DNA from 2 places in the Gorillibacterium terrae genome. Region 1 is predicted to be linked to the other one. Evidence: riboswitches for the same ligand, from Rfam matches in the RefSeq annotation. Region 1 holds a riboswitch; the other holds the start of a gene.
What was found. Region 1 has a riboswitch for glycine ahead of ACSEXS_RS13240 (amino acid permease). Riboswitches for the same ligand answer to the same signal wherever they lie in the genome.

Region 1 (7,466 bases):
TGCCCGGGCGGAGCAGGAGGCCTGCACGAGCGTGGCAGAGACGTGCGCGGCCTGCCTCAGCGCCTTATCCGGCGAAGCGTTGGCCCTCTCTGAGCTGAGAGGGTATACTTCGCCGCTCGAGAAAGTGCTGGCCGCTTCCCGGATGGACCGGGAAACGCTGGAAGCGATGCTGGCGGCCGTCGAGGAAAGCCTGCCTCTGCTCCGGCGCTATTACACCCGCAAGGCCGAGCTGCTTGGCCATTCCGGCCCGCTGCCCTTCCCTGACGTGTTTGCGCCGCTGGGCGTTGAGCAGGACGGCGGGATTCCCTATTCGGAAGCGGCCGACCTCATCGCGTCCGGGTTCGATCGGTTCAGCGGCGAGCTGGGCGGCTTCGCCCGCATGGTGTTCGAACGGCGCTGGATCGATGCCGAACCGCGCAGCGGCAAGGGGAACTTCGGGATGTGCGTCGACCTCTTCCCGCTCGGCGAAAGCCGGATCCTCGCCAGCTTCACTGGGCGTCCGGTCGACATCAGCGTGCTGGCGCATGAGATCGGCCATGCTTATCACAGCCGCTGCCTGGCCGGGCAGACAATGCTGAACACCGACTATCCGATCCCCATTGCGGAGACGGCGTCGATCTTCTGCGAGAGCTTGATTCACCGGGAACTGCTTGGGCGCGCCGGAGCCGAGGACGCGATTGCCCTGCTGGAGCGGACGCTGTCCGATACGGCCTATTATCTGGTCGATTTCTACGCCCGGTATCGGTTTGAAAGCCGGCTGTACGAACGCCGGAGGTCCGGCCCCTTCTCCGTGGAGGAATTGAATCGCCTCTTGCTCGAAGCGATGACCGAGGCCTACGGGACCAGCGTGGACCTGGACTCCCTCTCGCCGTACCAATGGATCAGCAAAGCCGGGTATTACATGGCCGGCAACGAATATCTGAATTTCCCCTATTCGTTTGGACTGCTCTTCTCCAAAGGGCTGTACGCGCAGTATAAGAAGCGGGAGAGCGGATTTGCCGAACGGTACCGCGGCTTCCTGGCCGCTACCGGCACGGCGACGATCCGCGAGGCGGCCCTGCTGCTGGACATGGACGTCCACTCTCGGGACTTCTGGCGTGAAGCACTCGCGCTGATTGCCGAGGATGTCCAGGAATTCGTAGAGCGGACGTAAATTTAAAAAGGAACCGGAACGCATCTCCGCCGATGGAGCGGGGGCGTTCTCCGGTTCCTTTTGCTATATAACGTTTACTTCAAGTAGGCGTCAACCGGCTCCAGCTCGAATAGCTCGCTCTCCCGGATGAACTGCTTCAGCAGGTAATTGTGGCCGCTGCCGTATAAGACCAGCAGCCGGTCGTCCGCTTCGGCGAGGCGGGCGACATTGGCGTATATGGTCAGGTTCCGCCGGTACCACCAGCGCAGCCAGAAGGGGCCCACGTAATCGGGATATTCGCCCATTCGGGCCCGGTACCGAATGTAGTATTGGTGATCCCGCCGGTTGAACGCTTCGTCGTTATTCTGGCGGATCATCTCCAGCACGGTTCCCGGCTTGAAGTGACTCTGGAGCCGCTGCTCGATCCACTCCTGCGATTCCCGCACCAGCTCAGGCTGCTTGCGCTCCGCTTCTTCGAAGCCCTTCTTTAACCGCTCGATGTCCTCCGGATCGAGATCCATCCAGTCGGTCGCGTACACCCGTTCATGGCCCAAGCGGTGTGCCAGCCGGAAGCCGATCTGCTGAATTTCGTTCGCCGGCAGCTCGCCTTCTTCCTCCCGGTACTGCCGGTACTCCGCATCCAGCTCCCGCTGGCGCTCCGCCACCTGCTCCACGCAGATCTTGGTCGGCTGAAACTCGGCAAGCCGATCGATCAGCTCCCGGATTTCCGCCTGCCGGTGCGGCTCTCGGATATCCTCCATCTGCTGAAAATGAACCATGCCCAACACCAGAACTACAGGTTGGCCCGTCATCGCAAGCAACCCCTTCCCCTCCTGAAAGTCCTCAATCCTATTCGACTTTCGGGAAGGAAAACCCTTCCATTCCCTCTATGGCACAGGGAATTCCTGATCCCTATCCTTCCTGAACCGCTCCCTCGCTCAGCGGCAGCCGCACCTTCCGTCGCCGAACCGCGTACAGGGCGTACAGCAGCACAAACCAGAGCGGGGTGAGCAGCAGGGCCGGGCGCGTCTCGGAGGCGAACAGCATAATCGCCAGAATCCCGGCGAACAGCGCCAACACCGCGTAATTGACGAAGGGCGTGAGGGGAGCCTTGAACGTCGATTTCGCTTGAAGCTGCGGGTTCGTCCGCTTATAACGAATATGGCAGACCAATACGATCCCCCAAACCCAGATGAAGCAGATCGCGCTGATCGTGGTCACGATGCCGAAGGCCTGCCCCGGAATCAGCTTGCTGAGCAGCGCTCCTCCGGACAGCACCAGCGTGGAGACGGCCAGCGCATTGCGGGGTACGTGATTGCGGTTGAGCTTGCCGAAGGCGACCGGAGCCTGGTCGTTGCGGCTCAGGTTATAGAGGATCCGACTCGTCGAGAACATGCCGCTGTTGCAGGCGGAGGCGGCGGAGGTGAGCACGACGAAGTTGATGATCCCGGCGGCAATCGGAATGCCGACCAGGGTGAACGTCTTGACGAACGGGCTCTCCGCCGGGCTGAGCTCGGTCCAGGGATTGATGCACAGGAGGGCGAGGATCGCCCCCACGTAGAAGAACAGGATGCGCAGCGGGATCTTGTTGATCGCCGACGGGATGTTCTTCTCGGGGTTGGCCGTCTCCGCCGCCGATACGCCGACCAGCTCTACGCCGACGAAGGCGAACACCACCATCTGGAAGGAGAGCAGGAAGCCGGTGACTCCGTTCGGGAAGAGTCCGCCGTGCCCCCAGATGTTCGTGAGCGTCACCTTCCCCGCATCGGTATGGAAGCCGATCACGAGCAGAACCGCCCCAATCGCAATCAAGGCGAGAATCGTCACAACCTTGATGAGGGCGAACCAGAATTCCAGCTCGCCGAAGTTCTTGACCGTGAGCAGATTAAGCGCAAGCAAGATGACCAGGCAGACGATGGCCGGTACCCACTGCGGAATCGCGAACCAATACCGCACATATACTCCAACCGCGATCACGTCGGCCATCGCCGTCATGATCCAGCAGAACCAGTAGGTCCAGCCGGTGACGAAGGCCGCCCGCGGCCCCAGGTAGTCCTCGGCAATGTCGGTGAACGACTGGTACCCTGCCTTGGACAGCAGGAGTTCTCCCAGCGCCCGCATGACGAAGAACACCGCAATGCCCACGATCAGGTAGGCGAGGACGATCGACGGCCCCGCCTGCTGGATCGCCCGGCCCGAGCCCAGAAACAATCCTGTGCCGATCGTACCGCCGATGGCAATGAGTTGAACGTGTCTGTTTTCCAATTCCCGTTTTAATTCTTGCTGTGCCAAAGCGCAAGCCCCCTTTTTGTTCGAAACCCGTCCCGCACACTCAACAAAAAAAGAGATTGGATGGACTCCAATCTCCGGGTGCGTCAGAATAACGGATCGAAAGGAAGGGCGAACATGGCTCCGCCAACCCTGCTTGAATCCGCACTCTTCTGTCCTTTTGCCTGAGATTGTGAACCCTTCGGCGCCGCGGATGCCCGCGGTCTCTCCAGAAGCCGCTCCTGCTATAGTGAACCCATAGCATTCATAGCCTGCTTTTTTCGTATTCGGTTGTCGGGTGAGATGTTTCGATGTGTCCCATCGTAAGCCTGATGCGAGAATATGTCAATGATATGGATTCCATTCGGTCATCGGACTAAGTGATCGGGCTGCAAAAAAACGCTTCGGACCCGCTCCAGAGTTACGAATCGGAGCGAACCGCCCGAAGCGCTTGCCGGTCCTGCCGGGCGTGCAGCATCTTCATCCCCCAACGGGCAATCGGCTGGGCAAACAGCATCTCGATCCAGAAGGCGACACCAAAATTCCGCGGCCAGATATGCAGGAAATTCTGAAACGGATGCAGGCTGATCTCCCGCATGCCCACCCAGGTGCCGATGATCGACATCCACAGGGACAACACGGTGACGTTCAGCACGATGGTCATCAGCACCCGGACGGCAAACCCATCGGTCGGCTTGAGGAACCTCGGCAGAACCCTGCCCACGATCGGTCCGGCCAGGAAACGCACGGACAGAAGGACGATGATCCACATGAACGGGATGATTTTTAGCGTATTCCAATAGACTGCTTTGCTGAAGCCGAGCTCCAGCCCGGTGATGACGGGCGCAATGGTATTGACGGACAGAATAGAGACAATCAAACCAAACAGAATCCCCTCTTTGCCGTTTCTCGGCAAGCGGGTCTCGGCATGCATCGGGTTCGACATGATCGAAATCCTCCTTTTTTTCAAGAGACTTTGTCCATTGTAACGAGGTCCTCCCCGCTTTCATAAGTGAACGTTCTGTGAACGTTTCTCCGCGACAATGGAATAATTCCTCCATGGCCCGGCCCTTCTCCCGGATATCGGGGGCGGAAGAAATTTCAAATGGGAGAGTCGGTTTGCTATAATACCGAAAGATTCTCCGGCAGAGGAATGGCAGTAAGCCTGGGCCGGAGACAACGGCAGCATAAGGGGAGGAATCCATGAACCGAACGAGACGAGGAGCCTTGTTTTTGCTCATGGCCTTCAGCCTGCTCTCGGGCTGTGTTCCGATCGGCGCCCATCAGGCCGGCGACAAGGCGGAAGAATCGGTAAAAACGGAGTTTGCGGCGTACCTGGAGAAGACCTATAACCTACGGATCGCGGAAGGCTCGGTGTTCCAGGAACGGCGGAGGGAATTGCTGCACGGAGTCGACGAAGGGGATTGGGTCGGGGTGTTTTACGACGAGCGGGACCCCGGGCTCGGCATCCAGATCAAGAAGACGAAGAACGGCATCCAGGACTTTTATTCCCCCGACCTATTCGAGTTCCGCCAGGATTGCTATCGCTTGCTGGAGCAGTACAAGCCCGGGAACCCGCTGAACCGGTTCGTCAGCGTTATCCCCGAGTATACGGAAGGGCCGTCGGATGTGTTTCCGGCCTATCTCGGCCTCCGGCTTGGCATCCTGCGCCGCAGCTTCGACCGGGAAGCGGAAATGAAGAGCGACTATGCTCTGGCCCAAGCCATCTATGAACGAACCTCGCAGTATATCAAGGAGCATGCCATCAGCACGGACACCATCCGTCCGTTCCATGCCGACTTTGCCTATTACGCCGACCGAGACTCCTTCGATCTGGACAACCTCCTCGGCTATGTGAAGAAAAAGGGCTATTTCGGCACCGATTCGGGGAGCCTCGGCAACGAGCTGTACCGCGCTTCGGCCTGGGGCTACAAGGCCTCGAAGCTGCCCGGCAAGGTCTACAAGTATGAGGTCTCCGACCCCGTTGATCCCGAGACCGGCCAGTTCGTTTCCTTCGAGGACTACCAGCGCCTGGCCAAGGAGTCGAAGGATGTTTACTGGACCGACTAAAGGAGGAACGAAACATGAAAAGAGCGGTCATGCAGCTCGAAACCTTAACCTGTCCCAGCTGTATTAAGAAAGTGGAAGGTGCTCTCAGCAAAGTCGACGGAGTGGAACAGGCTACGGTTCTCTTCAATGCCAGTAAAGCAAAGGTCGACTTCGACGACTCCCGGGTATCGGCCGAGCAGTTGAAGCAAACGGTTGAAAACCTGGGATACGAAGTGCTTGCCGTTAAGACAACTGAAGGCTAAATCGAAGGAAGCGCGGTCGGCTAGACTTAGGGGTGGCAGGTGAATTGGATGAGTTTCAAAAAGCCTCTTCTTATCGGTATTGCCGTTGCCGTATTGGTTGTAGCGGCAGGGAACATCATTATCGATAGGTATTACAGGGCGAAGTATGCTATTTTCCAGGACCATCCCGAGCTGTTTGATGCGATCAAGGATGAGACCGAGCGTCTCATGAGCCAGCAGGAGGGCCTGAGCGATACCGGAGTTACGATCCTCTACTCCACCGGCGGCAATGCTTCAGTCGATCGCTTCCACGACATGGTGAGCCTGAGCCTGCAGAACAAGATCCGGGAGCTTGATGGATGGTCGGACCGCAAGCTGAGTATTCTGCGATACAGCAAGCAAGACGGAACGAGTTTGATTCAGTTTTTGTTCGACTGGGAAAGCGCTTATGGGAACCCCTATCATATTGTGTATTGCGAGAGTCGCGATGTCCTCGAAAATGCTTATGCCAAGGAGCACATCAAATACGTGCTGGATAAGCTGAAGGGGAATTGGTACGGACTAGCGCTAAACTAGCACGACGTTGCTCATCGAGTAATGGAATCTATTCCCCCATCCGTACCAGACGGCAAATTAAAAGGCCACCCCTTGCGGGATGGCCCTCCGTCTACCGGATGCGAGTTAGAACGGGTTGGTTGCGATGAAGCTTGCCGATTTCACATAGATTCGCCGATTCAATTTCAATTGGTCGACAATGAACTCCGCCAGGTCTTCCGGTTGAATGAACTTGGAATCGTTGTTTTCTTTGATCAAGTTCAAGTCCAGCGCCAGATCGGTCGCCACCGTGCTGGGGTTTAAGGCCGATACCCGAATGTTATGGCGGCGCACTTCCTGGGCCAGGGATTCGGCAAACCCGATCACGGCAAATTTGGACGCACTGTACGCGCTGGAGGTTGCAGCTCCGTTTAAGCCATTGGTGGAGGAGATGTTGATGATATCCCCGCCGTTCTTCTCGATGAATTGCGGCAGGACGGCACGGGTGACATAGTACGTCCCCATCACGTTTGTGTCGATAATCCTCTTCCATTCGTCCGGGTCCATCTCCAGCACGGAACCAAACGTGGCGATCCCTGCGCTGTTGATGAGAATATCCGCAGGACCCAGCTCCTTTTGGAGAGCCTCGACCGCCGCTTCGACTTGTTCCTTCGAAGAAATATCGGCGGCCGCATAAGCGGCTTTAACGCCCAGCCGTTCAAGCTCGGCTGCCACTTCCTTGAGAGTGGACTCCGTTCTTGCCAGCAAGCCCACCTTTACGCCTTCCTTGGCCAGCGCAATCGCCGTTGCCTTGCCGATTCCTCTGGCTCCTCCGGTGACGATGGCGACTTTGTCTTTTAAGCTCTGTGCCATTTCCGCATGCTCCTCTCCCTTTATCCTGATCTGCACTCCTATTATACTATGTCCGGACAGGCAGGATGAAATGCAGCGGCGTACATATATCGACAGATTTTTCCTGATCCCCCGCATGTTCAGACTCGCTTACCCGCTGGTGGGCAAAAGAAAAGACACCCTGCCGGGGGTGCCTTCCATCCTGGTGCGCTTCGTTTACCGGTGACCTTCCTGCCGGTCGATCAAGTAGAATAGATAATCCGTGGGCACGCCGCTGTACCCCTGCTGACGCAGCATGGCGGTCACATTGCCGCGGTGGTAGGTTCCGTGAGTCACCACATGCTGCACGATCTCGGAGAAGTACGTGTCCAACCGGCCATACTTCGGAT
Region 2 (7,466 bases), on a different contig from region 1:
GCCCCGGCCGCCGGCTGCAGCGTGACCTGATCCATCCCGGTCAGAGCCGCCAGGTCCTGCTGGAGCGTGTACATCAGCTCAAGCGCTCCTTGGATCGACGATTCGGGCTGATACGGATGGATTTTGGCGAAGCCGGGGAAGCGGGCGGTGTCTTCGTTAATCTTCGGGTTGTATTTCATCGTGCAGGAGCCGAGCGGATAAAAGCCGTTGTCGATGCCGAAGTTGCGGCGCGACAGGGCGGTATAATGGCGGATGACATCCACCTCGAACAGCTCGGGCAGCTCGGCGGGCTTCGACCGCAAGAGATGCGCCGGAATCAGCGATGCCGGATCATCCTCCGGCACGTCGCAGGCGGGCAGCGAGTACGCGATGCGGCCGGGGCGGCTGAGCTCGAAGACGAGCGGCTGATCGCGCTCGGCGAGCGGATTGCGGGCTTCGGCGGCGGCGGAACCGGAGGGCTCCGGTTCGTGGGTCCCGGCGGTCGAGACGGCGTTCTCCGTTCCGCCGGTTGCTCCGGTGTCCGCCGTATAACAAAGGCGCGCCGGGTTCATCATCTCGGTTGGCTTCATCCGACTATCCCCTCCAGTGCGGCGGCAAACCGATCGATCTCCGCCTTGGTGCGCCGTTCGGTGACGGCGAAGAGCAAGTGCCCGGCAAATTCCGGATAATCCTTCCCCAGGTCGTAGCCGCCGATGAAGCCGGCGGCGAGCAGCCTCTCGTTCACCTCGGACGGCTTGGCGCCTTCCGGCAGCTTGACGGCGAATTCATTGAAGAAGGGAGCGGGCAGCGCGAGCGTAAGCCCTTTGACCGCCGCGAGCGTTCGGGCGGCATAGTGAGCTTTTTGCAGATTTAGCGTTGCCGCCTCGCGCAAGCCTTCCTTGCCCATTACGGACAGGTAGACGGAGGCGCACAGGGCCAGCAGCGCCTGGTTGGAGCAGATGTTGGACGTCGCCTTCTCGCGGCGGATGTGCTGCTCGCGGGTCTGCAGCGTCAGCACGAAGCCGCGACGGCCCTCGCGGTCGACGGTCTGGCCGACGATCCGGCCGGGCATCTTCCGCTTCAGCGCATCCGTGACGGCGAAGAAGCCGCAGGTCGGGCCGCCCAAGGAGGCGTTGATGCCGAGCGGCTGGGCGTCCCCGACGCAGATGTCCGCGCCGAGGCGGCCCGGCGCTTCGAGCAGCCCCAGCGCCAGCGGGTTGGCGCTGACGATGAACAGCCCGCCTGCGCCGTGTACGACCGGCTCCATGGCGGAGAGGTCCTCCACGGCGCCGAGGAAGTTCGGCGACTGGACCAGCACCGCGGCGGTGTCGCCGTCGACGGCGGCAGCAAGCGCCGCCGGATCGGTCACGCCGCCGGCCAAGCCGATCTCGACCACCTCCAGGTTCAGCCCGTGGGCGGTGGTCTTCAGAATCTGCCGCGCCTCGGGGTGGACGGCGCGGGAGACGACCAGCTTGCGGCGGCGGGTATGGGCCGCCGCAAGCGAGCCCGCTTCGGCGAGCGCCGTCGCGCCATCGTACATGCTGGCGTTGGCCGCGGCCATGCCGGTCAGCTCGCAGATGTACGACTGAAATTCGAAGATCGCCTGCAGCTCGCCCTGGCTGATCTCCGGCTGATACGGCGTGTACGCCGTATAGAATTCGGAGCGGGAGATGATATGGTTGATGACCACCGGCACATGGTGGTCGTAGAGGCCCGCTCCAAGAAAGCTGGCGTAGCGGTCCGTGTCGGCGTTCCGGCCGGCCAGCTCCCGCATATGCCTCAGCAGCTCGTATTCGTCCAGCGCTTCGGATACGGCGAGACGTCCCTGAAACCGGACGTCGGCGGGGATATCGGCGAACAGGTCCTCCACGGCGGCCACGCCGATTTCGTTCAGCATGGCCGCCTGGTCCTGCTCGGTCATGGGCAGATAGCGGTGCTTCATTTCGCCGCCTCCTTTCGGGTTCGTTTGTAGAAGGGAAGGCCGATCACAACGGCCTTCAACCGTTTGCCGCGGATCTCGATCCAGAGCTCCGTTCCCGGCTCGGCGGAGTCCGCCTTCACCAGAGCCAGCCCCAAGTCCCGCTTGAGGCTCGGAGAGCGGGTGCCGGTCGTCACTTCGCCGATCCGTTCGGCCGACTCCTCCGGTCCCGCGTACAGCGGGTAATGCGGCCGGGGAATGCCGCGGTCGACCATCTCGATGCCGACCATCCGGCGCGGAACGCCCGCTTCCTTCTGCCGCGCCAGCGCTTCGCGGCCGATGAAGTCGCCCTTGTCCAGCTTGACGAAGCGGGCGAGCCCCGCCTCAAGCGGCGAGATAGCCGCGGATAGCTCCTGCCCGTACAGCGAGAGCCCCGCCTCGAAGCGCAGCGTATCGCGCGCCCCGAGGCCGATGGGGATAAGGCCTTCCGGTTTTCCGGCTTCGAGCAGCCCCCGCCACAGCGCCGGGGCGTCCGCGGCATCCGCGTACAGCTCGAAGCCGTCCTCGCCGGTGTAGCCCGTGCGCGAGACGAGCGCCTTCACGCCGCAGACTTCCGTTTCCGCGAGGAAGGTGAAGGGTCTCAGCGCGGACAATTCCGTCGGATCGGCTGCAACCTTGGCGATGATCCGGGCGGCAAGCGGTCCTTGCAGCGCCAGGAGCGCCGTCTCGGCGCTTCGGTCCGTCAGCGTCACGCCGTCCGCCAGATGCCGGTTCAGCCATTCCAGGTCTTTTTGCAAATTCGCCGCGTTCAGCACGAGCAGGTAGCGCCCGGCCTCGATGCGGTAGACCAGCAGATCGTCCACCGTGCCGCCGTCCTCGTAGCACATCAGGCTGTACTGGGCGGAGCCGTCGGCGAGCTTCGCCACGTCGTTGACGGTAAGCTTTTGCAGCCAGGCCTCGGCCGCATCGCCGCGGACCTCGACCTCGCCCATGTGGGAGACGTCGAACAGGCCGGCTCGCTCCCGGACGGCGTCATGCTCCGCCTGAATGCCGGAGAACTGCACGGGCAGCTCCCAGCCGCCGAAGTCGATCGTGCGGGCGCCTTCCGTCTCCGCGTAGAGCGGGTATAACGGGGTTTGCTTGAGTACGGTCATTCCTTCTCACCTCTCGCTGAACTGGTCGAATGGGGAATATCCGGCTTCTCCGCCTCGCCGCTTTTTCGCAGGCCTCCCGGTGGAGCGGCCCGGAACCAAAAAAGGACAGAAGCGAAAAGCGGACAGCTTCCCCTTGGGAAACCGTGCTTTTCCTCTGTCCTTTGTACCTGAGAGTTACCTTGGCCCGGAAGCGGTGCGCTTCTGCGGCAAGTTTCCCCTTGGGTGTCCCGCGCGGGCGGGCGCTCTCCAGAGACGCGTCCGGCAATGGTCCTTTTGCCTGAGAGATTCACCTGGCGGCTTACTCCTTCGGCGTTACCGTAAGTCTAGGTAATCTCTCCCATTGCGTTCATCCGCTGTGCTGTATGATGTTTGTCGCATTTGTGAACTCCTCACTCCATTAATAAGCGAAAAAACCGGCCGTGTCAAGATAACTTCCACTAAATCCGCTGCCCCGGACTGCCCCATTGACAGGCCCGGCACCGATCCGGTACTTTTAATACGTATGCCGCATGTGCGGCGCGGGTTACCTACCCAGCCTTTTCCCCGGAGGGGCGAAAAGAGCATGATCAAAGCGAGGGTCTTTCCATGAGCGAAGTGAAAGCGGATTTGCTGTACAGCGAAGAGCATGAATGGGCGGCAAAAGGCGCAGCGCGCACGGTGCGGATCGGCATTACCGATTTTGCCCAGAGCCGTCTCGGAGACATCGTGTTCGTCGAGCTTCCCGAGCTGGGCGCGAAGACGTCGGAGGGAGACAGCCTCGGCACGATTGAATCGGTCAAGACCGTATCCGATCTGTATTCTCCGGTCGGCGGAACGGTCGTCAAGCTGAACGAGGCGCTGATCGACCAACCCGAGCTGGTCAATTCGGACCCGTACGGAGCTGGCTGGATCGTCGAGCTGGAAGTCGACGGCGAACCGGACGACGCCTTGTCCAAGCTGCTGAACGCCGAGCAGTACGAAGCCCTCATCGCCGATCAGGCGTAAGAAGAGCGCAGGAACGATTCCATCAAGCGCCCGGCCCATGCCCGTCCCGGACTGTCCGGGGGGTGGGCGGGCGCTATTTGGCATGGCGGACGGACATGCGGACAGCGGCGGCATCTCAGCGAATTCTAATCCGGCGTTAACGCCGTTCTCATGCGTCTGCGGTAGTCTGATGGGGAAAGGGGCACCGCGGATGGACCATATTCTGATCATTGAAGATGAAAAGCCGCTCTCCCGGCTCCTGGAGCTGGAGCTCGGCCATGCCGGTTACGGCACCGAGACGGCGTTCGACGGGCGAACGGGTCTGGAGCTGGCGCTCGCGAACGAGTATGCCTGCATTCTGCTCGACCTGATGCTGCCCGGCCTGAGCGGGATGGAAGTATGCCGCCGCATCCGGCAGGTCAAAGGAACGCCGATCGTCATGCTGACGGCCCGCAGCAGCGTGTTCGACAAGGTGAACGGGCTCGATTGCGGCGCGGACGATTATGTGGCAAAGCCGTTCGATATGGAGGAGCTGCTGGCTCGGCTCAGGGCGGTCGGCCGGCGAAACGGGCAAGCGGCGCAGACGCTCTTGCGGGCGGGCGAACTGACGCTCCATGCCGAGAGCCGGCTGGTCAAGCAAGCGGGACGGACGGTCGAGCTGTCGGTGCGCGAGTTCGATCTGCTGCATTGCCTGATGAGAAATCAGAACCGCGTGCTCACCCGCGATCTGTTGTTGAATCAGGTGTGGGGAACGGAGTTTGACGGCGGCACGAACGTGGTCGACGTCTACATCCGCTACCTGCGCGCCAAGCTGGAGGACGGCGGCAGGCCGAAGCTGATCCATACGGTTCGAGGCGTCGGCTACAGCCTTCGGGAACCGGAGGAGGAGGGCGCATGACCTTCACCCGCAAAACCGTTCTGCTGCTGACCGCGGTCACGGCCGCCGTGCTGCTCGCCTCGAACCTGTTCGTCTACGTCACCTACAGCCGCTGGACTCAGACCAATCAAATGAAGGTGCTGAGCGCGGAGTTAAATGAGATGGAGCAGCGGATTCAGGATATCCGCTTCCTGCCGAATTTGCTTCGCTTCGGCAGTCTGGAGCAGCCGATCAAGCCCGATCTCTCCAGCCTGGAGGCGGCGCTCGGCTCCGGTCAAGCGCTCCGGCTCGCGACCGAATCCGGGCGGCTGCTCGCGGAGACCGGCGACGGGGCGGAGCGGCTCGGCCGCCTGCCCGACTCGGCCGGGGGGGCCGGCCGCATCCGGCTGGACGGCGTCGAGATTGCCTACGTCCAGAAGACGATCACCCTGCTGTCGGCGGGCAAGGTACGCCTGCAACTGCTTCAACCTGCGGGCCGCGACGATGCGTCGCTCGCGCAGATCGGCAAGCTGCTGCGCGTGGCCACCGTCCTCGGCATTCTGGCCGCGGCGGCCGGAGCGCTGTTCGCCGCCCGGCGGACGATTGCGCCGGTGAAACGGATGACGGACCGCGTGCGCCGCATCGACGGCGGTCGGCTGTCCGGCGCCGATCGGCTGGAGCTGCCGCCCGCCCGCGACGAGATCCGCGAGCTGGCCGTCACCTTCAATCGGCTGCTCGACCGCATCGACGAGGCGATGGAGCGGGAGCGCCGGTTCGTGGCCGACGCCTCCCACGAGCTGAAGACGCCGCTCGCCGCGATCGAAGGCCATGCGCAGCTCCTCCGCCGCTGGGGCAAGGAGAAGCCGGAGGTGCTGGACGAGTCGCTCGGCTATATCGTCGGCGAGACCGAGCGGATGAAGAAGCTGTCGCGCCAGCTCCTCCTGCTGGCCGAGCTGGAGGAACGGGCGCGGTCGGAGGGCGGCCGAGGTGAAGCGGACAGCCGGCCGCTCGGGGGAAGCGACGCTGGTGCGGCCGGAGCGGGTGTGGAGGCAGCTGCCGCAGGTACCGGAAGCGCTGCGGTGGATATGAAGGCAGCGTCGGACGAAGGGAGCCCGGCGGCAGAATGGACGGCCGGAGCGGGATCTTCCCGCTCCGAAGTGGCCGGAGTGGCTGGAGCCGCCGGAGCTGCCGGGTCCGCCGGAGCTATAGAAGCGGCCGAAGCCGCCGGAACGACTGGAGCTACCGGAGCCACCGGAACCTTTGGAGCCGCTGGAACGGCCGAAGCCACTGGAGCCGCCGGAGCCGTTCGGGCCGCCGCCAATCCGGGCGGCGCGAGCCCAGCAACGGACGCGGCCGCGCTGGTGCGCGGTCTGGTCCGCGAAGGAGCGTTGCTGTACCCCGCCCTGCGGGTCGCCTGCGTCGGCGCCGACGAGCCGCTGCCGGTCCGGGTACCGGCGTTCGAGCTGGAGCAAGCCGTCCGGAACGTGCTGGTCAACGCGCTTGAGTACACGCCGGAGGGCGGCTCCGTTCAGGTCTCCGCTTGCCGCGAAGCCGGCCATGCGATCCTGGCGGTGACGGACACCGGCCCCGGCATCCCCGCCGACGAGCTGCCGCATCTCTTCGAGCGGTTCTACCGCTCGGACCCGTCGCGCAGCCGCGAGCGGGGAGGGACCGGCCTCGGCCTCGCCATCGTCAAGCGCATCGCCGATACCTACGGCGGCTCCGTCCGGTTGAAGAGCGGGCCGGGCCGGGGAACGACGGCGGTGCTCGTCTTTCCGCAAGCCGATTGACGCACGGCTGCGGAACGCCTTCCGGCTGCATAACGCGAGGCTGAAGAACGCCTTCCCGCCGCAAAACGCCTGCTGCGGAACGCCTTCCGGCTGCATAACGCGAGGCTGAAGAACGCCTTCCCGCCGCAAAACGCCTGCTGCGGAACGCCTTCCGGCTGCATAACGCGAGGCTGCATAACGCCTTCCCGCCGCAAAACGCCTCCTGCGGAAACGTCTTCCGACCGCTGACGCACGGCGCGGAACGCCTTCCCGCCGCATAAGGTCCGCTCCGCGGCTTGGGCCCCGCTTGTAACTGACCGTCCTCGCTCCCGCCTGCGGAATGCCTTGTTCGGGCATCCCGATGAACAGAGTCCGTCCCGCCGAACATGACGGCAAACGAATAGCTCCCATTCCCTCACGAACCGGTTCATTTCGAATCGGTCAGTGAGGTTTTTCATAGTGAAAGGGTTCTCTTTTTCGAAAAAGTAAGTGAAAACTTTCACTTTAAGTCCACATCCCCTTCCGGCCTCCGGTGCTATACTTGTCACGACTAGCGAACGAAACCTCCGAAACCGGGAGGCTGGAGGTATGCCGAATGGTCTTATCCGTATGCGTGGGAAGCTCATGCCACCTGCGCGGCTCTTACTCGATCATCCATGAATTTCAGCAGCTGATCCGCGAGCACGGCCTGGAGGACCGGGTCACGCTGCAAGCCAATTTCTGCGCCGGACGCTGCCAGAAGGCGGTCGCCGTCAAGGTAGACGGGGATTCCTGCTTTGAACTGGATTCGACGGACGTGGACGGCTTTTTTGCCGATTATGTGCTGG

Region 2: it holds a riboswitch for glycine, as region 1 does, so the genes downstream of both, gcvT (glycine cleavage system aminomethyltransferase GcvT) here and ACSEXS_RS13240 (amino acid permease) in region 1, are expected to answer to the same signal.

What each region holds. Positions count from the first base shown of each region.
Region 1 covers NZ_JBPPGI010000003.1:128,101-135,566, reverse strand. Annotated here, with positions in the region: gene ACSEXS_RS13250 (M3 family oligoendopeptidase) at 1-1,153, shown strand, start outside; gene ACSEXS_RS13245 (DUF5694 domain-containing protein) at 1,228-1,944, opposite strand; gene ACSEXS_RS13240 (amino acid permease) at 2,045-3,424, opposite strand; glycine riboswitch at 3,564-3,643, opposite strand; gene ACSEXS_RS13235 (DUF2798 domain-containing protein) at 3,822-4,334, opposite strand; gene ACSEXS_RS13230 (hypothetical protein) at 4,604-5,470, shown strand; gene ACSEXS_RS13225 (heavy-metal-associated domain-containing protein) at 5,485-5,712, shown strand; gene ACSEXS_RS13220 (hypothetical protein) at 5,761-6,267, shown strand; gene ACSEXS_RS13215 (3-ketoacyl-ACP reductase) at 6,373-7,098, opposite strand; gene ACSEXS_RS13210 (DinB family protein) at 7,294-7,466, opposite strand, start outside.
Region 2 covers NZ_JBPPGI010000002.1:69,669-77,134, forward strand. Annotated here, with positions in the region: gene gcvPB (aminomethyl-transferring glycine dehydrogenase subunit GcvPB) at 1-569, opposite strand, end outside; gene gcvPA (aminomethyl-transferring glycine dehydrogenase subunit GcvPA) at 566-1,921, opposite strand; gene gcvT (glycine cleavage system aminomethyltransferase GcvT) at 1,918-3,051, opposite strand; glycine riboswitch at 3,204-3,303, opposite strand; glycine riboswitch at 3,307-3,401, opposite strand; gene gcvH (glycine cleavage system protein GcvH) at 3,637-4,035, shown strand; gene ACSEXS_RS10535 (response regulator transcription factor) at 4,226-4,912, shown strand; gene ACSEXS_RS10540 (sensor histidine kinase) at 4,909-6,660, shown strand; gene ACSEXS_RS10545 ((2Fe-2S) ferredoxin domain-containing protein) at 7,235-7,466, shown strand, end outside.